Regions from separate parts of the Rahnella sp. ATs2 genome, predicted to be linked through region 4. Evidence: predicted binding sites of a transcription regulator. Region 4 holds the regulator's gene; each other region holds the start of a gene.
The links. The regulator LexA, encoded in region 4, represses DNA repair genes until DNA is damaged. The targets are predictions, from matches to a motif close to TNCTGTATGTACATACAGNA.
Positions count from the first base shown of each region.

Region 1: a site for LexA is predicted at 3,423-3,442, ahead of ACJY2G_RS19135 (metal-dependent hydrolase). Genes of this name have one in related genera too.
Region 2: a site for LexA is predicted at 2,774-2,793, ahead of ACJY2G_RS09610 (DNA translocase FtsK 4TM domain-containing protein). Genes of this name have one in related genera too.
Region 3: a site for LexA is predicted at 3,873-3,892, ahead of dinG (ATP-dependent DNA helicase DinG). Genes of this name have one in related genera too.

Region 1 covers NZ_JBLYPL010000019.1:1,267-6,914, forward strand. The annotation lists gene ACJY2G_RS19120 (MFS transporter) at 1-163, opposite strand, end outside; gene kdgR (DNA-binding transcriptional regulator KdgR) at 403-1,194, shown strand; gene ACJY2G_RS19130 (L-cystine transporter) at 1,267-2,658, opposite strand; gene ACJY2G_RS19135 (metal-dependent hydrolase) at 2,847-3,404, opposite strand; gene kduD (2-dehydro-3-deoxy-D-gluconate 5-dehydrogenase KduD) at 3,557-4,318, opposite strand; gene kduI (5-dehydro-4-deoxy-D-glucuronate isomerase) at 4,395-5,231, opposite strand; gene hxpB (hexitol phosphatase HxpB) at 5,527-5,648, opposite strand, start outside.
Region 2 covers NZ_JBLYPL010000007.1:256,868-262,515, reverse strand. The annotation lists gene cydD (heme ABC transporter permease/ATP-binding protein CydD) at 1-412, opposite strand, end outside; gene trxB (thioredoxin-disulfide reductase) at 542-1,510, opposite strand; gene lrp (leucine-responsive transcriptional regulator Lrp) at 2,243-2,737, shown strand; gene ACJY2G_RS09610 (DNA translocase FtsK 4TM domain-containing protein) at 2,858-5,648, shown strand, end outside.
Region 3 covers NZ_JBLYPL010000006.1:208,281-213,928, forward strand. The annotation lists gene ACJY2G_RS08125 (FecCD family ABC transporter permease) at 1-150, shown strand, start outside; gene ACJY2G_RS08130 (ABC transporter ATP-binding protein) at 168-983, shown strand; gene ACJY2G_RS08135 (5'-nucleotidase, lipoprotein e(P4) family) at 1,545-2,351, opposite strand; gene ACJY2G_RS08140 (porin) at 2,562-3,671, opposite strand; gene dinG (ATP-dependent DNA helicase DinG) at 3,993-5,648, shown strand, end outside.
Region 4 covers NZ_JBLYPL010000001.1:25,528-31,175, forward strand. The annotation lists gene ubiA (4-hydroxybenzoate octaprenyltransferase) at 1-516, shown strand, start outside; gene plsB (glycerol-3-phosphate 1-O-acyltransferase PlsB) at 616-3,099, opposite strand; gene ACJY2G_RS00110 (diacylglycerol kinase) at 3,230-3,598, shown strand; gene lexA (transcriptional repressor LexA) at 3,718-4,326, shown strand; gene dinF (MATE family efflux transporter DinF) at 4,625-5,648, shown strand, end outside.

The DNA of each region.
Region 1 (5,648 bases), on a different contig from region 4:
AGATTGACGTCGCCGGACTGGCATGGAAATCATTGGCAATTGTCGGGAGCGCGACGTTTGCGATCGCCCCGTCCAGCACAGAAACGGTGATCCCCAGCGCAATCGCCAGGATCGCGCCGTATCGTTGTGGAAGAGGTAAGCCATCAGTGGGTGTTGGAGTCATGAGTTCTGTCAGTGCGTAGTCATCAGTAAGGGGAATATTACTACGCTAATCAACTTAAAGTGACTATTGTCACATGATGAAATGAATTATTTATCTCTTCGCCGGGAATGAAACTGGCTTAACAGTTCTTACATTCTCAATCAATGGGTTGATTGCTTCTGTACAAGGCTTACCACTATAATAAAAACCACGTTCTATTTTTTTTGAAACAAAACCAACGCGAGCAGGTAACTCACCCTATGGCTATCGCAGATCTTGATAAGCAACCCGATTCCGTCTCATCTGTCCTGAAAGTTTTTGGTATTTTACAGGCGCTGGGCGAAGAACGTGAGATTGGTATTACTGAACTTTCTCAACGCGTTATGATGTCTAAAAGCACGGTATACCGTTTCCTTCAGACCATGAAGTCACTCGGCTATGTTGCACAGGAAGGTGAGTCAGAGAAATATTCACTGACTCTGAAATTGTTTGAACTGGGTGCTAAGGCACTGCAAAACGTCGATCTTATCCGCAGCGCTGATATTCAGATGCGCGAATTGTCCCGCCTGACCCGTGAAACTATTCACCTTGGCGCACTGGATGAAGACGGCATCGTCTACATCCATAAAATTGATTCCATGTACAACCTGCGTATGCATTCACGCATTGGTCGCCGCAATCCCCTGCATACCACGGCGATTGGTAAAGTGCTGCTGGCATGGGGCGACAAAGCGGAAGTCAGTACGTTGTTGCAGGAAATTGAATTCACCCGCAGTACCGAAAATACCATCATGAATGCAGCCGATTTGCAGGCTGCATTGGTGCAGGTGCGTGAGCAAGGTTATGGCGAAGATAATGAAGAACAGGAACAAGGTCTGCGTTGTATCGCTGTTCCTGTTTTTGACCGCTTTGGCGTTGTGATTGCCGGGTTAAGCATTTCCTTCCCGACTATCCGTTTCTCTGAAGAAAGCAAAAGCCACTACGTCGAAATGCTGCATACTGCCGCGCGTAATATCTCTGAGCAGATTGGATTCCACGACTATCCGTTCTGAGTAAATGCGGAAATGTAGGCATAAAAAAACCGAAGCCAATGGCTTCGGTTTTTTGTTTTCAGCAATCTGAACTTAGCGGTGTGCCAGTTCTGCTGTTTCTTCTGAATTCATCACTTCTTTGTCGGTCTGTTTCAGTAACTGGCTGGTAATCGTACCGGCAGTCATTGATCCGCTGACGTTAAGCGCAGTACGCCCCATATCAATCAATGGCTCGACAGAGATAAGCAGTGCCACCAGCGTGACCGGCAGACCCATAGCAGGTAATACGATCAGCGCAGCAAAGGTCGCGCCGCCACCGACACCCGCCACACCGGCAGAGCTCAGTGTCACGATACCAACCAGCGTCGCAATCCATACTGGATCAAACGGGTTAATACCGACGGTTGGTGCAACCATCACGGCCAGCATTGTCGGGTACAGACCTGCGCATCCGTTCTGGCCGATAGTGGCACCAAAGGAAGCGGCAAAGCTTGCGATAGATTCCGGAATACCCAGACGACGCGTTTGCGCTTCAACACTCAGCGGAATGGTTGCCGCACTGGAACGACTGGTGAACGCGAAGGTCAGCACCGGCCAGACTTTACGGAAGAATTTCGCAGGATTCACGCCAGTGAAAGAAAGCAGTACGGCATGAACCACAAACATAATCCCCAGACCCAGATAAGACGCGACCACGAAGCTGCCGAGTTTAATGATGTCCTGAATGTTGGAACCGGCAACCACTTTGGTCATCAGCGCCAGAACACCGTACGGAGTCAGTTTCATGACCAGACGTACCAGTTTCATCACCCATGCCTGCAGGGTATCGATGAAGACCAGAACACGAGGGCCTTTTTCTGCGTCATCTTTTACCAGCTGCAAGGCGGCAACACCCACGAAAGCAGCAAAGATAACGACGCTGATGATTGACGTCGGACTTGCGCCAGTCAGGTCAGCAAACGGGTTCTTAGGAATAAAGGAAAGGATTAACTGAGGCACGCTCAGGTCAGCCACTTTGCCTACATAGTTTGACTGAATCGCAGTCAGACGCGCGGTTTCCTGCGTACCTTGTACCAGACCCTCAGCGGTCAGACCAAACAGGCCGGTAACAAAGATACCCACCAGCGAGGCAATCAGCGTGGTGAAAAGCAGGGTACCGATGGTCAGGAAACTGATTTTGCCCAGCGAAGACGCGTTATGCAGTTTTGCTACCGCACTCAGAATCGAAACGAAGACCAGCGGCATGACAATCATTTGCAGCAACTGGACGTAGCCGTTACCAACAATGTTGAACCAGGTAATAGAGGTTTTCAGTACCGGATCGTCGGAACCGTAGATCAGCTGTAAAGCCAGACCAAATACAACACCCATGGCCAGACCGAGTAATACTTTTTTTGCCAGACTCCATTGCTTGTGGCGGGTTTGCGCCAGCAGCAACAGGAGAACAACGAAAACCACTACGTTAAGAACGAGCGGAAGATTCATACCGAACTCCAGACTTATAGTTATGATATTTAAAACGGGTGTCCCCGACAGGGTTTGCACCATCCCAAAGCAATGGTGAGAAGAATATCAGTTTGGACACCTGAACATTTATATCCAAAAAGAATGCTTTATAACTTTTTGGGTTAATTCGTATCAAATATCGCCAAATTGCGCGTATTTCATGCCGGTCAGATGAACAATTTCAGGATGTGATTAAAAATATCAGGATTGATTGCACCAATGATGGGCGTCCAGTCGGGCCAGAACAGCGTTAACCCGACCAGCATCAGACACAACGTCCGTTCCAGTTGATTGCCTTTTTGACTGTTGATGATCGGCAGACGAAAGCGCCAGCGACAGGGCCAGAGCAGGGGAACGCCAGCTGGCGTCAGCATATCCGCAAGAATGTGGCTCAGATAACCAATGATCATGGCGTGGAAAGCGTCTACCGGAATGACCCAGTCGTACGGAAAATGCGTGCGCAAAAGGAAGATACCGCCCGCCACAGCCAGTAGACTGTGGGTAAAACCGCGGTGACCGAACGCCCGGGCGATTGGATGGGAAAGCCACTTCAGACGCTGACCCAGCACGGATTTCGGATGGTCGATGTCGGGCAATAAACAGGTAAGCAGGGACCCTGGAATAATATGCCACCAGTCGCCGTGCGCCAGCTCTGGAGAGAGCTGCGCCTTTTTGGCAAATACCGCACAGGCGATTGAGAAAATGAGATGGCCTTCCGCCGTCATGACGCGTCCGAACTGGATAACTGTTATTTTATCCAGTATAAGTGAAACTGTCACAATCTTGGAAGAGACACCCTGTAACTAATTGTCAACGGACTGATTAAAAAGAAAAAGGCGTATAAAAATACGCCATTTGATTGTCACGTTCTGAGCAGTTATCTCGCCAGCCAGCCGCCATCTACCGCAATCGTGTAACCGTTGACGTAATCGGAGGCTTTTGAGGCAAGAAACACTACCGGCCCCATGACATCTTCCGGTAAACCCCAGCGTCCGGCCGGGATCCTGTCGAGAATTTCTTTGCTGCGATCGCCATCTGCGCGAAGTTGCTCGGTGTTGTTGGTGGACATGTAACCCGGCGCGATCGCATTGACATTAACCTTATGCTTTGCCCATTCGTTAGCCATCAGCCGGGTAATCCCCATGACTGCGCTTTTAGATGCGGTATAGGAAGGAACGCGGATCCCGCCCTGATACGACAACATAGAGGCAATATTAATGATTTTGCCGCCATTGCCTTGTTTAATGAACTGCTTCGCTACTGCCTGAGACATAAAGAACAGCGTCTTACTGTTCACATTCATTACGTCGTCCCAGTTTTTTTCGCTGAACTCAATAGCATCTTCGCGGCGGATAATCCCAGCGTTATTCACCAGGATGTCGATATGGCCGAATTCAGAGACGGCTTTTTCGATAAGCTTCGGGATTTCTATAATACTGCTAAGGTCGGCGCGTAAATCGAGAAAGCGGCGGCCGGTGGCGATAATCTTTTGTTCTGTCTCATCTGGCGCGGACTGGTTGATACCCACAATATCGCAACCCGCCTGAGCGAGACCCAACGCCATGCCCTGGCCAAGTCCGGTGTTACAACCGGTCACGATGGCGACTTTGCCGTTTAATTCAAATGAATCGAGGATCATATTCAGAGTCTCTTTTGCAACGGCATGTTCGCCATAAAAATTGAGTGGCTCCGCCTGCGGTGACAGAGCCCGAAAGTTAGCGCAGTTCGCTGACTTTGACGTGATCCATATCGTCGAATACCTGATTTTCTCCCACCATACCCCAGATGAAGGTGTAATTTTTGGTCCCTACGCCCGCATGAATCGACCAGCTTGGGGAAATTACCGCCTGCTCGTTATGCACTAATAAATGACGGGTTTCCTGCGGCTGCCCCATCATGTGGAATACCGCCGTTTCCGCTTCCATGTTGAAGTAGAAATAGACTTCCATGCGGCGCTCGTGGGTGTGGCAAGGCATGGTATTCCACAGGCTACCTTCTTCAAGCTTGGTCAGTCCCATGGTCAGCTGGCAGGTTTCCAGTACGTCCGGCACGATAAATTTATTGATAGTGCGGCGGTTGCTGGTCGCTGCGTCGCCGATAGTTTGTGGTGAGGCCTCCGCCAGCGTGATCTTTTTGTTTGGAAAAGTGGTATGTGCAGGGGCGCTGTTATAGTAAAACTTGGCAGGTGTAGTCGCATTAACGCTACTGAATTCAACAAGTTTTGCTCCCTTGCCGACATACAGCGCTTCTTCATGACCAATTTCATAGGTCGTGCCATCAACCACAATAAGGCCAGGCCCGCCAATGTTGATCACGCCCAGTTCGCGACGTTCGAGGAAATAGCTCACGCCAAGTTGTTTGCCGACTTCATCGCCCACGGATACCGTTTTTTCAGCAGGCATGACGCCGCCGACAATGATGCGGTCAATATGGCTGTAGGTCATGGTGTAGGCATTTTTTTCAAAGATTTTCTCGATGAGAAATTCGCGGCGTAATTCAGCGGTATCAAGCGTTTTTGCATGGTCGCTGTGAATGCTTTGACGAACTTGCATGTCGGTGCCTCTCGTTGGATATCGGTTAAGGAGGACTTACCGGGCGAGTCTGACCGTTGCGTGGCAGTGACAGCGTACAGAAGCAGGAGAGCTCCCGGCTCGTCCTTGTTGCAGAAAGAATAGGTTCATTGGTATGCGAATTCAATAAAAATGAAATATCGTTTTATTTATTTTATGAGTCAGTTCAAGGTTTGCGAAATTAAACGCAGATTTGACAATTGTGGCAGAGGGCGTAAGTAAAGAAGAAAGCTAAACAGGAAGGATGCGCAGCAGCATGAGCGACTGCGCATAAATTTTAACTGATGTGTGCCACACGTAATTCTTCAAGCGAAGAGAGTTTGACATCCGCCAGCGCCCAGCGAGGATCCGCGCTGTATTCATGGTCTGGCACAACAATCGAACGCATACGCGCGGCTT
Region 2 (5,648 bases), on a different contig from region 4:
AATAGTAATCCTGCATATCTTCGATTTGTTCAAGAATGATGCTGGCCCAGCTGCCCGCCGGTTTGCCCTGGATCCATGCAGGACCCAGTTTTTCCAGACGATCCAGCACCAGTTTACGCATTTCCTGTCGGATAACGCGTCCGCAGATAAAGCCCACCTGTTCACGTAGCCAGGTCACGACGGCACGCAACACAAAGGTGAGTGCCATTAACAGGAAACTTTGCAGCAGCGCATCACGCGGAGTGTGCTCGATAATCAGGCTGTGCAGTAATCCGGCCATCAGCCAGGCCTGTGCGAGGATCAGTAAACCAGAAAGCAGACCCAGCATCATAGACAGTCGGATCCAGCCTTTGGCGCGGGAGCTTTGTTGTTTTAACCAGCGGGTAAGTTCTTGTTGTCGTGTTTTATTCATCAGGCTTCAGTCTGTGCAGCAATCCGGATGGGAGGGCGCTTATGTTACATGCTCAGACCGCAAACTGAAAATATGAAAAAGGCGGCAATCACGCCGCCTCTTTTTAAGGGCAAACAGAAGGGGAGATGCTTACAAATCCGGTGCTTGCGATAAACCGTCCAGATAGCGTTCGGCATCCAGCGCGGCCATACAACCGGTACCGGCAGACGTGATCGCCTGACGGTAGATATGGTCCATGACATCGCCTGCGGCGAAAACACCCGGAATACTGGTTTGTGTCGCATTGCCGTGGGAACCGGACTGCACTTTGATGTAGCCGTCTTTCAGTTCCAGCTGGCCTTCGAAAATGCCGGTGTTCGGGCTGTGACCGATAGCGATGAATACACCAGCAACATCCACCTGAGATTTCTCGTCAGTGCGCACGTCGAGCAAGCTCGCGCCGGTAACACCCATCTGATCGCCGACCACTTCGTTCAGGGTTTTATGGGTGTGCAGAACAATATTACCGCTGGCCACTTTGTCATTCAGACGGTCAACCAGAATTTTTTCAGCACGGAAACTGTCGCGACGGTGGATCAGGTGTACTTCAGAGGCAATGTTCGCCAGATAAAGCGCTTCTTCAACTGCGGTATTCCCGCCGCCAACCACTGCGACTTTTTGATTACGGTAGAAGAAACCATCACAGGTGGCGCAGGCAGAAACGCCGCGACCTTTGAACGCTTCTTCAGAAGGCAGACCGATATAACGTGCGGATGCGCCGGTGGCGATGATCAGTGCGTCACAGGTGTATTCGCCGCTGTCGCCGGTGAGGCGGAACGGACGGTTCTGCAAATCGACTTTGTTAATGTGGTCGAAAATAATCTCAGTATTAAATTTGGTCGCATGTTCATGCATACGTTCCATCAGGCCCGGACCGGTCAGACCTTCCGGATCGCCCGGCCAGTTTTCGACTTCGGTGGTTGTGGTCAGCTGACCGCCTTTTTCAACACCGGTAATCAACACCGGATTAAGGTTGGCGCGTGCTGCATAAACTGCTGCGGTATAACCCGCCGGACCAGAACCTAAAATCAATAATTTACTGTGTTTAACCGTACTCATGCGTAATTCATCTCCGCGGTAGCGACAAGCGATAGACCGATTGTAGGGAAAACGGCGCAGTAAAAAAAGCAAACTCAGATGTTGTTAACGATTTGTCTGATAGTTTTTACAGAGAAACACGGGTAAAAAGGTTTCCTTTGCTGATTATCAGACACTTAACTGTTTGATGAACAGCGTGAAAAACAACGGCGGTGATGTCAGTCGCTGTGAATGTTGTTTAACAGAGTGCGGTCTTTTAGTCACAATTCACGGCAGGTTGTGGGGTTTTGGCTGAATTATTTCGCGCACTGAGTTGTTATTGTCCAAAGAGAAAAGACAGCTAAAAAGGGGGGATCAGCTTTTCAGGTTGGCACGTTCTTCTGATTTTGCTTCTTTTACTTTGACAATCCGCTGTGCATTTGCGAAAACATCAGGGGAAGAAGAAATTAACTGCCTGTCTGTGACTTGAATTTATGCAATTGGCTGCTACCGGACCCGTTCTGGTCTTGCTTTTTTGCGTTTTTGTTGCAGCAGGGTTTAGTGAATCAGGTTGGCTGTATGCAATCTATTAATTTCGCAGGGTTATTTCTTTTGAGTATCCGTTTTACGGTCGTGTTCCTTTTGACAGGGGATCAACGCGGCTTTGGGATGCGTAAACCTTAATAATCGGGTCTTCGCTTGGGACAACCCTTAGACATTGAAGTTGGCTGGGGTATGGCAGGTGCAGGGAAGGACAGCAGAGAGACAATAATAATGGTAGACAACAAAAAACGTCCGGGAAAAGATCTCGACCGTATTGACCGTAACATCCTCAACGAATTGCAAAAGGATGGCCGGATTTCAAACGTCGAGCTTTCCAAACGTGTGGGATTATCTCCAACTCCATGTCTGGAGCGCGTTCGTCGTCTGGAACGTCAGGGCTTCATCAATGGTTATACCGCATTGCTTAACCCGCATTATCTGGATGCCTCGTTGCTGGTGTTTGTTGAGATTACCCTCAACCGTGGCGCGCCGGATGTGTTTGAGCAATTTAACGCGGCAGTACAAAAACTCGAAGATATTCAGGAGTGTCACTTGGTTTCAGGGGACTTCGACTATTTGTTGAAAACCCGCGTACCTGACATGTCCGCCTACCGTAAGCTGTTAGGTGAGACATTACTTCGTCTTCCAGGTGTTAACGACACCCGAACCTATGTGGTCATGGAAGAAGTAAAACAGACAAATCGCCTGGTCATCAAAACCCGGTAATTGTTCAGGTGCAAAACCTTGTAATTTTAGCTACACTCCTGTGTATCTATACAGCTATGGCGCCGGGGACTCTCGGCGCTGTTGCTTTTTCTCAGTTCACAGGAACCTGGAGAGCCTTTCTTGAGCCAGGAATATACAGAAGATAAAGAAGTTACCCTTAAAAAGCTGAGCAATGGTCGCCGTCTTCTGGAGGCTTTGCTGGTGGTGGTAGCGATTTTTGCTGCTTATTTAATGGCGGCATTGGTGAGTTTTAACCCCTCTGATCCAAGCTGGTCTCAGACCGCATGGCATGGGCCAATTCATAACTGGGGCGGTGGTGTGGGAGCCTGGATGGCTGACACGCTGTTCTTCATCTTTGGCGTATTTGGTTACGCTATTCCCCCAATTATTCTATGCCTCTGCTGGGCGGCGTTTCGTCAGCGGGATAAACAGGATTTCGTCGATTATTTTGCCCTTTCGCTGCGCCTTATCGGGACGCTGGCGCTCATTGTCACGTCTTGTGGTCTGGCATCAGTCAATATTGATGACCTTTACTACTTCGCTTCCGGTGGTGTCATCGGCAGTTTGTTGAGTACAGCGATGACGCCGTATTTCAACAACGTGGGTGCGACGCTGGTGTTGTTATGTGTGTGGGCAGCCGGACTGACACTGTTTACCGGCTGGTCATGGCTGACCATTGCCGAGAAAATTGGCGGTGCCGTGCTCGGTGTCACCAACATCGTGACCAACCGTTCCCGTCGTGACGATGATTATGACTACGACGAGCACGACGATCCGTTACTCGAAGACGACGAAGCCAAACCGGTAGCTAAAGTTGCTCCTGCCGTCGCAGGTGCAGCGGCAACAGCAGCGATTCCTGCGGCTGCCGCAGTGACTGCTGATACCGATGACGATGACGTCCTGTTCTCTGCGCCTTCAGTTAATGAGCATCCAGCAGCACCAGCACCTTCTGCTCCTGTTTCTTCTGCTGTTCCTGAAACAGCCGCAGCAGTCGCTGAAGCGGCTTCGGTCGTGACACCAGCGCCAGCAGCTGATCCTTATGCTGCAGAACCGCCGGTGGCTGAGATTTCACCTTATCCGTCTACGCCGGTTTCAACCGCGCCGCCGCTCTATAATTTCGAAATTCCGGAAGAAACGCCGGTGCCGCGCCATCCGCAGCCGGTACAGCAATCACCTTCTCCTGCGCCGGTTGAGCGCAATCAGGAAGATGGCCCGAGTCTCGGGAACTGGCAAACAGCCGTTGAACCCAGTCGTTCACCGTTTGATTTCAGTTCGCCGGTACCCGATGCCGCGCAGGCCGCCAGCGTTGCCGCTACGGCTGCACTTGCTACGGGTCTGGCTCAGGCAGGGCAGTCTGCGGCATCTTCTGCAACCAATACCTTTATGCCTGCTTTCAGCGCTGTGAGTGATGAAAATCCGCAGGTGAAAAAAGGGTTTGGCCCAGAATTGCCGCGTCCAAATCCGGTGCGTATTCCAACGCGTCGCGAGCTGGCATCGTACGGTATTAAATTGCCGTCTCAGCGTATGGCCGAACAACAGGAAAATGCGCAAGCTGCGGCCCAGCAAAATACCGGGCAGGAAAGCTGGCATAACGATCCTCTGGCTCAGGCCGACGAGGAAGCCAGGCAGGAAGCCGCATTGCAGCAGGCGTTTGCCGAACAGCAGCAAGAGCGTTACGGCGATGCGGTGACTGAAAGTGAACCGGACGCTGAAGCCGCCTTGCAGGAAGCTGAATTACGCAGTGCTTTCGCTGCGCGCGAGCAGGCTCGTTATCAGCAAGAAGTCGAGCCGCAAAGCGGTCTGGTTCAGCATCATCATTCGCAAAATAATCAGGAAGAAATTTCCCATTCTCCTGCCGATGATTTTGCTGCTGCCGCGATGAAACTCAGTCAGCACGATGCTTTCAGCTTCTCGCCAATGGCTGATCTGGTGGACGATACGCCGTCTGAGCCATTGTTCACGTTGTCAGCCCAAGCGGAAGAAGAACCGCAACCTGCCGCGTTTGCTCAGCAACCTTATCAGCGCGCTGGGGCTTCGGAACCGGTTCAACATGCGCAGGAATATGAAGCGCCACGTCAGTCATCGCCATCGGCGCAGCCTGACATGGACAGCCTGATCCACCCGTTCCTGATGCGTAATGAACAGCCGCTGGTGAAACCGACTACGCCGCTGCCATCACTGGATTTGCTGACATCGCCTCCGGCGGAAGCGGAACCTGTGGACGAGTTCGCGCTGGAACAGATGGGTAACCTTATCGAAGCCCGCCTGAATGATTACCGCATCAAAGCAGACGTCGTCGGCAAATTACCGGGTCCGGTCATTACACGTTTCGAACTGGATCTGGCGCCGGGCGTTAAAGCCGCGCGTATTTCTAACCTTTCGCGTGACCTTGCACGTTCATTGTCAGCCGTTGCGGTGCGTGTCGTGGAAGTTATTCCCGGTAAGCCTTATGTCGGCCTGGAATTGCCAAACAAGAAACGTCAGACCGTTTATCTGCGGGAAGTGCTGGACTGTGCGAAATTTAAAGAAAGTACGTCTCCGCTGACGATTGTGCTGGGTAAAGATATTTCGGGTGAGCCGGTTATCGCCGATTTGGCGAAAATGCCTCACTTGCTGGTGGCCGGTACGACCGGTTCCGGTAAGTCTGTCGGCGTTAACGCCATGATCCTGAGTATGCTTTACAAATCCAAGCCGGAAGATGTGCGCTTCATTATGATCGACCCGAAAATGCTCGAGTTGTCGGTATATGAAGGCATTCCGCATTTGCTGACTGAAGTGGTCACCGATATGAAAGATGCAGCCAATGCGCTGCGCTGGTGTGTCGGCGAGATGGAACGTCGCTATAAACTGATGTCGGCGCTGGGCGTACGTAACCTTGCGGGCTATAACGAACGAATTCTGGAAGCGGAAG
Region 3 (5,648 bases), on a different contig from region 4:
GCGCTGATTGGTGCGCTGGTGCTTTCAATGGCATCGGTGGCCTCAAAAAATCTGGTGCCGGGCGTCATTATTCCGGTGGGGATCGTCACCTCGCTGGTCGGCGTGCCGTTCTTCCTGAGTATTATTCTTCGTCACCGGGGGAACGTCTGATGTCCGCAATACCAGAAATGCAGCCACAAGATTTACTGAATGCGGCCACGCAGGGGCTGCAAATCCGCGATTTCAACGCTGGCTATCCGAAGCGCCATGTGATCCGCCATCTCAATGTGCCGATGCTACCGCGTGGAAAAATCACCGTGCTGCTCGGGCCAAACGGCAGCGGAAAATCGACGTTGCTGCGTTCCCTCGCCGGACTTAACCGCGCGGAAGGGCAGCTGTTTCTCGACGGGCACGATTTAATGCCGATGCCTTTTGCGCGCCGTGCGGAGCAGGTTGTTTACCTGCCGCAAACGCTGCCTGCGGGTGTGCATCTGCATGTGCTGGAATCCATCATCGTGGCGCAGCGTGCGTCTGGCGGGAAGGGCAAAGTCTCGGAAGGCACCGATAAAGTGATGACGTTGTTGCGTCAGCTGGGTATCGAGCATCTGGCTCTGAGTTATCTCGATCAGCTTTCCGGCGGTCAGAAACAGCTGGTCGGTTTGGCGCAATCCCTGATCCGCCAGCCTTCCTTACTGCTGCTCGACGAACCGCTCAGCGCGCTTGATCTTAACTATCAGTTCCACGTCATGGATCTGGTACGCAAAGAGACGCAGAAACGCAATATCGTCACCGTGGTAGTTGTGCATGACATCAATATCGCGCTGCGCCATGGCGACCGCGTGCTGATGCTTAAAGACGGTAATCTGATTGCCGATGGCGAACCGGAAGACGTGATCACCGCCGACAGTCTGGCGCGTGTTTACGGCGTCCGCGGACGGATTGAGCGCTGCTCGCAGGGGACACCGCAGATATTGATTGATGGATTAGTGGGGGACATCGGGTAAGCCACCCAAACTGGGCCCAATTCAAGGTCAACACCAACACCTTGGGTTGCCACCCAAACTGGCCTTAAGAGGCGCCTATCGCCGCGCCTCTTAAGAATCTCCGGCTCTTTTACTGCGCGCTACCGCTCGCTGGCTATGTTTCAGGTAGCACGGCGACAGGCTTGAAATCTTGCCGCTTTGCGGTTCCTTCACTCGGTCCTGGAGCCTCTGGTCTCCAGGCCGCTCCGTTCAGCAAGCTTTCTGAATCGCCCACACGATCTTAAATTCAAAACGAAATGGATTTATCTTTTAGATAAGTTGATTGGCGTGATCAAAAATAGCACCGAATGAACGGTTCGAGACCAGAGGCTCGAAACCTGAAATTCGGGAATCGCGCAGCGATGACATTTTGCGCCACTCACCAGGGCAACAGAACATGTCCGTCATACCCGCGACAGCGCGCAGTTAAAAAGCGCGGGAGTCCAGAGGGCGCGCGCTTACGCGTCCTCTGGGCCAGTTTGGGCGGCGAGCCCAAGGTGTTGCCCTCACTGCAAGTGAGAAATTTGTTAGCTTTCTAAAAGCCTACTTCCCGCTCCACGCCTTCAGATTCTGCTCCCGCGCATTCAATTTCTGCTCAGGCGTCAGCTTGTTGTAATCCTTCGCCAGACCACTTTCCCAGTCGCCGTAAAGCGGATTTGGCAGCACGATATATTGTGTGCCGAAGTGCTGATGGTTCTGATTCACAAAGGCACGGCGTTGTTCATTACCCTGATGATAGGTCGCAGAACCAAAGTCATTCAGGTTGTCGCCGATGTAAATCACCACGTGATAACCCGCGGCTTTAATCGAGTCGAAACGCGCTTGTTTGTTCGACGTGTCTGAACTTAACAGCATGGTTTTTTCATTCGCGCCGGTAAAGCCCAGGCGGTTCATGTTGTCGAGCGTCGCGGCGTATTCGCTGGTTTTACGGTTAGACACGTAGAACATCGTGCCGCCGTGTGTGTTGACATAGTTGGCAAATTCCACCGCGCCGGGCACGGCGGTAGCCTGACGCGCTGCTGTCCACTGGGACCAGGTTTTGCTGTCGAATGGCTTATTCGCTTTCACCTGCCACGCACTGTACGCGCTGTTATCGAGCATCGTTTCGTCGAGATCGACGACGACGGCTTTCTTCTGTCCGGCCAGCGGTTGTGCGTTATCAAACGCCATTTTCGCCGTGTTAAATGCCTGATACGCCAGCGCCTGATATTCGCCGGATTGCTGGAACCAGTTCAGCGCCATCACCGACTGATCGTTCAGTTTCTGTTGGGCGTCCGTTTTTTGCTGCGCGCAGCCGCTGAGGGCCAGCATGATTAAAGCACTGGTGGTGCAAAGCGAAATTTTATTCATGGGTTATCCCTGCTTGTTAAGAAAGATTCGCATTCATCAAAATCGTTAAAACTGTAGCAGATTCAGCGGGGTGTGGAAGCCGAAATGGCGATTTACGCGAGGTGTGCCGAAAAATAACACAAATAAAAAAGGCCGGAGGGTGAGTCCGGCCGAAGAATGTCAAGACAGAGAATAATGAGGTGGTAAAGCGCCTGTTTTTAGAACTAATTATCAGAACTGATAGACCAGACCAACGGCAGTAATGTCGTCGTTGTTCAGAGCCAGTTTATTATCGTCGGACAGCTGGTTGATTTTATAATCAACATAGGCAGACATGTTTTTGTTGAAATAATAGGTTGCTGCTACGTCAACATATTTAACCAGGTCTGCATCACCGATGTTTTCAATATCTTTTGCTTTAGTCTGGACATAACCCAGTGAAGGACGCAGGCCATTTTCGAACTGATATTGTGCAACGGCTTCGAAGGTCTGGGTTTTATTTGCAAAACCACTTCCTGCCGGTGCGCCTGCAATTCCGCCTGGCACGGTAATGGCCAGCATATTACGGGTTTCAGCATACATGGCGGCTAAATAAACGCCATTGTCGTCATATTTCATACCGCCAGTCCATGCGTCAGCTTTATCGCCTTTGCCGTAAGCGGAATTACTCTGCGCCGTGGTGCGGTCAGAAGACGCATATGCGCCGCCGAAGCTCACGCCGGTATCACCCAGTGCGTAAGTGGTAGACAGTGAATAGCCGTCGCCGTTGGCTGTGCTGCTGCCACGACCGTCATTTTCATTTTTGCCCTGATACTGAACAGCCACGTTCAGACCATCAACCAGGCCGAAGAAGCCGCGGTTACGGTACGTGGCCACGCCGTTGGTACGGCCAGTCATGAAGCGGTCAGCTTTGGTGTAACCGTCGCCGCCAAATTCAGGGAACATATCGGTCCAGGCTTCAACGTCGTACAGTGCGCCGTAGTTACGGCCATAGTCGAAGGAACCGTATTGACCAAATTTCAGACCGGCAAAGCCCAGACGGGTTTTGGTGCCGGTGGTGCTTGGCGTTTTGCTGTCAGATTCAGCATGGTTAGCCATGACGTTGTATTCCCACTGGCCGTAGCCGGTGATCAGGTCATTAATTTGGGTCTGGCCTTTAAAACCGAAACGCACGTAACTCTGGTCGCCATCACTGCCGGGAGCATCAGAGAAATAATGCAGACCTTTCACTTTTCCGTACAGGTCCAGTTTATTGCCGTCTTTATTATAAACTTCCGCTGCGTGTGCGCCTGATGCAATCAATAAACCAGGAATTAAAAGTGCCAGAATATTACGTTTCATGAATTTTACCCTGCATTCTTTATTAAAAGCTTTTCATAAAAGCTTTATATGAAGTCTTGTGGAAAGACGCTAATCATCATTTTTGCTGTGCATTCCGTATGGACTCGGATTTTTCTCAGCGAGAGTTTTTTACCGTATATTTGTGATCAATTTATGACAGTCAGAAATGAACTTTTTCTTTTTTTACACGTCCTCCTTTTTTTCTGCATAAATTTACACCACAGGAAATGCCCTTAACCAAGATTTCGGGCTGCGCCAGAAGCCGGTCTGTGGGACAATAGCCGGGACATTCCTGTCTCACTTCCAACAAAAAAGAGATGCATGGCGCTTTCCCCCGCAGTAAAAAATCAGATAAGCCAGTGGTACAAAGCCCTGCAACAGCAAATCCCGGATTTCATTTCCCGCGCTCCGCAACGTCAGATGATTGCTGAGGTGGCTAAAGCGTTCTCGGGGGATTCTGCACGGCATCTGGCCATCGAGGCGCCGACCGGCGTCGGGAAAACCTTGTCCTATCTCATTCCCGGCATTGCTGTCAGCCGTGAGGAAGAAAAACCGCTGATTGTCAGCACTGCAAACGTGGCGTTGCAGGATCAGATTTTCAGTAAGGATTTACCGCTGCTGAAAAAAATCATTCCTGATCTTAAATTTACCGGCGCTTTTGGTCGCGGGCGTTACGTTTGTCCGCGAAATCTGGCGGCGATGAGCAATGAAAACGCGCAGGGCGATCTGGGATTATTTCTTGGTGATGAACTGGCACCTTCCAGCGGCGAAGAACAGAAACTGTGTAAAACGCTGGAAACCGCGCTGTCACGCTACGAGTGGGATGGATTACGCGATCACTACCAGAAGACCATCGACGATCCGCTGTGGATCAAAATCAGCACAGATAAAGCCAACTGCCTCAGCCGTAACTGTCATTACTTTCGCGAATGCCCGTATTTTGTGGCGCGCAAAGAAATTGAAAGCGCAGATGTAGTAGTGACCAACCACGCGCTGGTGATGGCGGCGCTGGAATCCGAATCCGTGCTGCCACCGGCAAAAGACCTGCTGCTGGTGCTCGACGAAGGACATCATCTGCCGGAAGTGGCCCGCGATGCGCTGGAAGTTGACGCGGAAATCACCGCGATGTGGAACAACCTGCAACTCGATAATTTTGTCCGTCAGATTGAACAATGTCTGGCGCTGTTTACGCCGAAGAATCCGCCGCCGCTGACCAACGCCGAGCGTCTGCATAATCACTGCGCCGAAATGCGCGAACTGCTGCTGTCGATTGAACAGACCGTGGGACAGTATTTACCCCCGGATGAGCCGGAAGCCGAATACCGTTTCGAGCTGGGACTATTGCCGCCGGAGCTGACAGAGCAGTGCAGCCGCCTGTTTAAACTCACCGATGGTTTGCGCAGTCTGGCGGAATACATGGTGAATGACCTCAGCGAGAAGACCGGCAAACACGACATTATGCGTCTGCATCGCGCGATTTTGCACATGAGCCGGATGCAGGGCTATCTCGAAACCATGAGCAAACTGTGGCGGCTGGCGGCGCTGGATAAAGCGTCCAATGCGCCGATTGGCAAATGGGTGACGCGGACTTATTTCGATAACCAGACGCATCTGGTCTTCCATTGCGCGGGGATCCGCGTCAGCGAACAGCTGGAAAAAATGCTGTGGCGCAAAGTGCCGCATGTAGTGATTACCTCTGCGACGCTGCGCTCGCTGAACAGTTTCTCCCGCTTGCAGGAAATGACCGGCCTGACGGAAAAAGCCGGCGACCTTTTCGTCAGCCTGGATTCGCCGTTCAGTCATGTCACGCAGGGTAAACTGGTGATCCCGCAAATGACGCTGGAGCCGCTGATGGCGAATGAAGCCGCGCATTTGCAGGAAATGGCCGATTTCTTCCGCGCAGAACTGGCAAAAGGGCAGCACACCGGCCAGCTGGTGTTATTCGCCAGTAACCGTGCGTTGCAGCAATTTGTTTCT
Region 4 (5,648 bases):
TCTCTGGCCGGGCTGGCGCTGGCATGGATTTATCCGTTTATGAAGCGGGTCAGTCATCTGCCGCAGGTCGTTTTGGGCGCGGCGTTTGGCTGGGCAATTCCGATGGCGTACGCGGCGGTAAGCGAAAGCGTACCGCTCAGCTGCTGGCTGATGTTTGCCGCCAATATCTGCTGGACGGTGGCTTACGATACGCAATATGCCATGGTGGATCGCGATGATGATTTGAAAATCGGCGTGAAATCGACAGCGATTCTCTTTGGTCGTTTTGACACGCTGATTATCGGCCTGCTGCAACTTGCCACACTGGTTCTGATGGGATTTGTGGGACATCTTTCACAACTTGGCGCACCGTTCTACTGGTCGCTGCTGCTGGCCGCTGCGCTGTTTATGCATCAGCAAAAGCTGATTGCTAAACGCGAACGCGATGCCTGTTTCCTGGCTTTCCGTCAGAACAACTATGTCGGACTGGTGCTGTTCCTCGGCATTCTGATGAGCTTATCAGCGTTCAGTTTCTAAGATTTCCAGACCAAAGACGGCATCCATAAAAAACGCCCGGACTCTGTAAAAAGTCCGGGCGTTTTGTTTTACCAGCCAGCAGGCGTTCGCTAATACCGGTTAATGATCGGTATCGCGCACATCCATTTTCGGCTCAGCCGGTGGCTCTGTCGGTTGTGGCAGCTCAGAAGGCATTCCCGCACTTTCGATCGTCAGCTTGATATCCGGCGTCATCAGATCACTGAGCATGATGTAAATCTCACGCGTTTGTTCCTGAATCGCATCACCGGTGTCACTGATATAACCCTCAGCGCGCAATGTGCCGACCAGCGTTGAGAACACTGCTTTGTCGAAGAATTCAGGTGCATTGATACCGTGTAAAACGGACAAGCGCTGCGCCATAATCCGGCTCTCTTTCTCCAGCGCACCGCGGTTGATGCTTGGATTATTGGTGAGCAGCGAGAAAGTAATGGCATAGCGTTGCAGCGTTTCACGCACACCCGCGGCCAGCAGTTGCAGGGTACGGATACGCGCCGGGTTCAGGGTCAGTTCATCGTCTTCCAGATGAATGATTTGCTGACGTGCCAGTTCCAGCGTCAGAACATCCAGTACCTGCGGCAGCTCTGACTTATCGAAATGCATAAACAGTTCAGCTTTGAGCATCGGGTAAATCAGTTCCACCTGACGCAGTAATTCTGCGCGGGTGACCTGACGGTGATGCATCACGATGCTTGAAATCAGTGACGGCAATACCAGCATATGGTGGATATTGTTGCGGTAATACGTCATCAGAACAGCCTGCTCGCGCGGCAGAACGATGATGTCACCGATGTTGTCTTTCTCGACCTGGAACTTGTTCATGTTCAGCGCGTGATCGAGCAGCTGATCGGCGGTCAGATCAGGCACCGTCGAATCTGCGTTATACGGCACGTTACGCAGCAATTGCAGATAGCAGTCGATTTGTTCGGTCAGCTGTTCACGGGTCAGTGAACGCTGACGCGATGCCAGCAGCGCGGTACAACACAGGTTCATGGCGTTAGCCGCGGCTGAGTTGTTAATACGCACCATAATCTGCTCTGCCAGATCCTGCACCGTTGGCGTCAGCCAGCTCGGACGCTGCGCTTCGATTGGGTCGATCGCTTCACGCCAGGTAGGTACATTCTGGTTCAGGTAAGTGGTTAGATGCAGCGGCTCGCCGAAGTTCACATAACCCTGACCGAGGTTGCGCAGCTTGCGCAGCCCGTTCAGCATCTGCGTCAGGCTTTCTTTCTCTTTGGTCGCACCGCGTAATTCTTTGGCGTACGTGCCCACTTCCATCACGTGCTCGTAACCGATGTAAATCGGCACTAACGTAATCGGACGTGAACCGCCGCGCAGCATGGCCTGAATGGTCATCGCCAGCGTACCGGTTTTCGGTTCCAGCAGACGTCCGGTTCGTGAACGGCCACCTTCCACAAAGTATTCGACCGAATAACCGCGGCTGAACAACTCACCCAGATATTCGCGGAAAACGGTGGAATAAAGCTTGTTGCCTTTAAAGGTACGACGGATGAAGAACGCACCCAGACGACGGAAAATCGGGCCAGCCGGCCAAAAATTCAGGTTGATACCGGCAGCGATATGCGGCGGCACCAGCCCCTGGTGATAGAGCACGTAAGACAGCAGCAGGTAATCCATATGGCTGCGGTGGCAGGGCACATACACAATTTCCTGACCATCGAGCGCCAGCTGACGGACACGCTCAGCATTGTTGACGTTGATGCCTTTATACAAGCGATTCCACGTCCAGCTCAGCACGCGGTCTGACAGACGCACGGCCTCATAAGAGAAGTTCGCCGCGATTTCTTCCATCAGCGCGATAGCATTCTGCTGGGCTTTTTCGTGGGAAATTTTCTTGCTGCGGGCTTCGTCTTCGATCGCTTTTTCGATGGCTTTGGAAGCCAGCAATTTATTGAATAAATCCTGACGCGCCGGAAGACGCGGGCCGACCGCTGCCAGACGCTGGCGGGAGAAATGCATACGCGCCACGCGTGCCAGTTTCTGAGCGATGGTTTTGTCGGTGCCGTGCTCTGTCGCCATATAGCGCAGGGAAACGGTATTGGAGAAACGGACAAAACTGTCACGTCCGAGCCACAGCACGGCAAAGAATTTCTGGATGCCATTCAGTACGCGCAGATGCGGCGTATCATCCTGACCTTCACGGCCCGGCGCACGACCAAACATCACGGAAACCGGCAGCATCTGGATGTCTAAATCCGGATTGTTGCGGTGCAAATCCAGATAGTCGTGGAACAGCTTTACGGATTCCTGCTTCGGCGTGTAATACGAGAACACGCGCGGGCCTTCAGCAATGAAAACATGGCTTGGCAGCAGCGTTCCGTCGATTTCCAGCGGAATAAGGGGATCGGGCAGATTCTCTGCCAGACATTGCGCACGCAACGTCAGCAAGTCTGCTTTGGAGTTGTAAGGCAATACGTACAAAATCGGGCGCGTCGGGTCCAAATGCAACTCGGTAACCGGATCTGAAGGTATGACCTTGCTCTTTACCAGCAATGAGAGTGGTAAATTCAATAATGTGTAATAAAGTCTACGCCAACCTGACATAAAAACGTGAAGCCTCTTGTTAGCCATTTCGCCGCAAGGATACCAGAAAGATCCGTGGAGATCTGTGGTCATATAAAAGCTAAAATACGGCACACTTTTAAGGACAACCCTTCAAGGATCAGTACCCGAAATGGCGAACCAAGTCACTGGATTTACCCGAATTTATAAAGCGGCCGGATATTCCTGGAAAGGATTGAAAGCCGCATGGCAGAACGAAGCGGCTTTTCGCCAGGAAGCCAGCGTGGCTATCCCGTTAATTTTGTTATCTTTCTGGCTCGATGTCAGCACGGTTGAACGCATTTTACTTGTAAGCTCCGTGATGCTGGTCTGCGTCACCGAGTTGCTCAACAGTGCGGTGGAATGCGCGATTGACCGTATCGGCTCTGAGTTTCACGTGCTCTCAGGGCGGGCAAAAGATATCGGTTCTGCTGCCGTACTTCTGACCATCATATTGGCGATTTTTGTCTGGGTCAGTATCTTTTGGCCGCGATGGTTCTGATCTGGAATCTGTATTCCAGGAATCACCGTTATGCCCTGTTTTTATTCAATCTTAGGTTTTCATTGACCGTTTAGCTGTATATACTCACAGCAAGACTGTATAAACAACCAGGGGGCGGAATGAAAGCTTTAACGACCAGACAACAAGAGGTCTACGACCTTATTCGCGATCATATCTCCACCACCGGTATGCCACCGACTCGCGCAGAGATTGCATCGCGTCTGGGTTTCCGTTCTCCCAATGCGGCGGAAGAACACCTGAAAGCGCTGGCACGTAAAGGCGTTATCGAGATTGTCTCCGGTGCATCTCGTGGTATCCGTCTGCTGATGGAAGAAGAAGAAGGTTTACCGCTGATCGGCCGCGTTGCCGCCGGTGAACCGTTGCTGGCACAGCAACATATCGAAGGGCATTATCAGGTTGATCCAGCGATGTTCAAGCCGAGCGCCGATTTCCTGCTGCGCGTCAGCGGTATGTCGATGCGTGACATTGGTATCCTCGACGGCGATTTGCTGGCCGTGCATAAAACGCAGGATGTGCGTAACGGCCAGGTTGTCGTGGCGCGTATCGACGATGAAGTCACCGTGAAACGCCTGAAAAAGCAGGGCAGCGTGGTGCAGTTATTGCCTGAGAACAGCGAATTCCAGCCGATCGTGGTGGATTTGCGCGAACAGAATTTCAGTATTGAAGGGCTAGCCGTAGGCGTCATCCGTAACGGCAACTGGATCTGACCTTCGTACTTCGAGCTGCAGACGCGTTGGCTGCGTGCGTTCACCCGAATCACTGACTCATGTCAGCTCATCGGGATTCTCTTACTTGCCGCCTTCCTGCAACTCGAATTACTCGGTCAGAAATTGCTGAGTCAGCAATTGCCGGGTCAGAAATAGAAAACTAAAACTAATTGAATATGGATGGCGGCCGCCTCTGGCATCCATGTGAATTCAAAGAGAAATGCGTTTCTCTCATCATCGCCCCTTTCGGGGCGATGTCATTTTGGGCATAACCTGAACCTCCGGCATGAGATTCTCTATGCAACATCATTCCCTGCGACAATCATTTAAAAACACCTTTCTAAGCCCCGCAGATAAAGCACTCTGGACGCTGGCGTTACCGATGATTTTTTCCAATATCACGGTGCCTCTTCTTGGTCTGGTGGATACCGCAGTGATCGGTCATCTCGACAGTGCCGATTATCTCGGTGGTGTGGCGGTTGGTTCGATGGTCACGACTTTCCTCTTCATGATGCTGCTGTTTCTGCGCATGAGCACCACCGGCATGACCGCACAGGCGCTGGGCGCAAAAGACAATCAGTTGCTGGCACGTGCTTTTGTGCAGCCCTTTTTGCTGGCGGTGCTGGCCGGTGTCATCATCCTGTTATTTCGCCATCCGCTGATGGAGCTGGCGTTTCATGTTGTGGGTGGCAGTCAGTCGGTGCTGGAACAGGCGAGGCTGTTTATCGAAATCCGCTGGTACAGTGCGCCTGCTTCTCTGGCGAATCTGGTGATCCTCGGCTGGTTGCTGGGCATCCAGTATATTCGCGGGCCGGTGATTTTGCTGATCGCGGGAAATCTGCTGAATATTATTCTGGATATCTGGCTGGTAATGGGGCTGGGGCTGAACGTACGTGGTGCGGCAATGGCAACTGCCAGTGCAGAGTATTTCACGTTGTTCATCGGGCTGTATTTAGTCTGGCGTGTCATGAAACGACGCGGTATCACCGGTGCAGAAATCACCGGTGCGTGGCGCGGTAATTTGCGCCGTCTTCTCGGACTTAACCGCGACATCATGCTGCGCTCATTGCTGTTGCAGCTATGCTTTGCCTCACTGACCATACTGGGTGCGCGGCTGGGCAGCCACATTGTTGCGGTCAACGCTGTTCTGATGAACCTGCTGACCTTTACCGCATTTGCACTCGACGGCTTTGCGTATGCCATCGAAGCCCATTCCGGTGAGGCATTCGGTGCGCGCAATCGCGAAAAGCTGCTCAACGTGTGGCATGCCGCGTGCCGTCAGGCCGGACTGGTGGCGCTGGCCTTTGCGCTAATTTATGCCG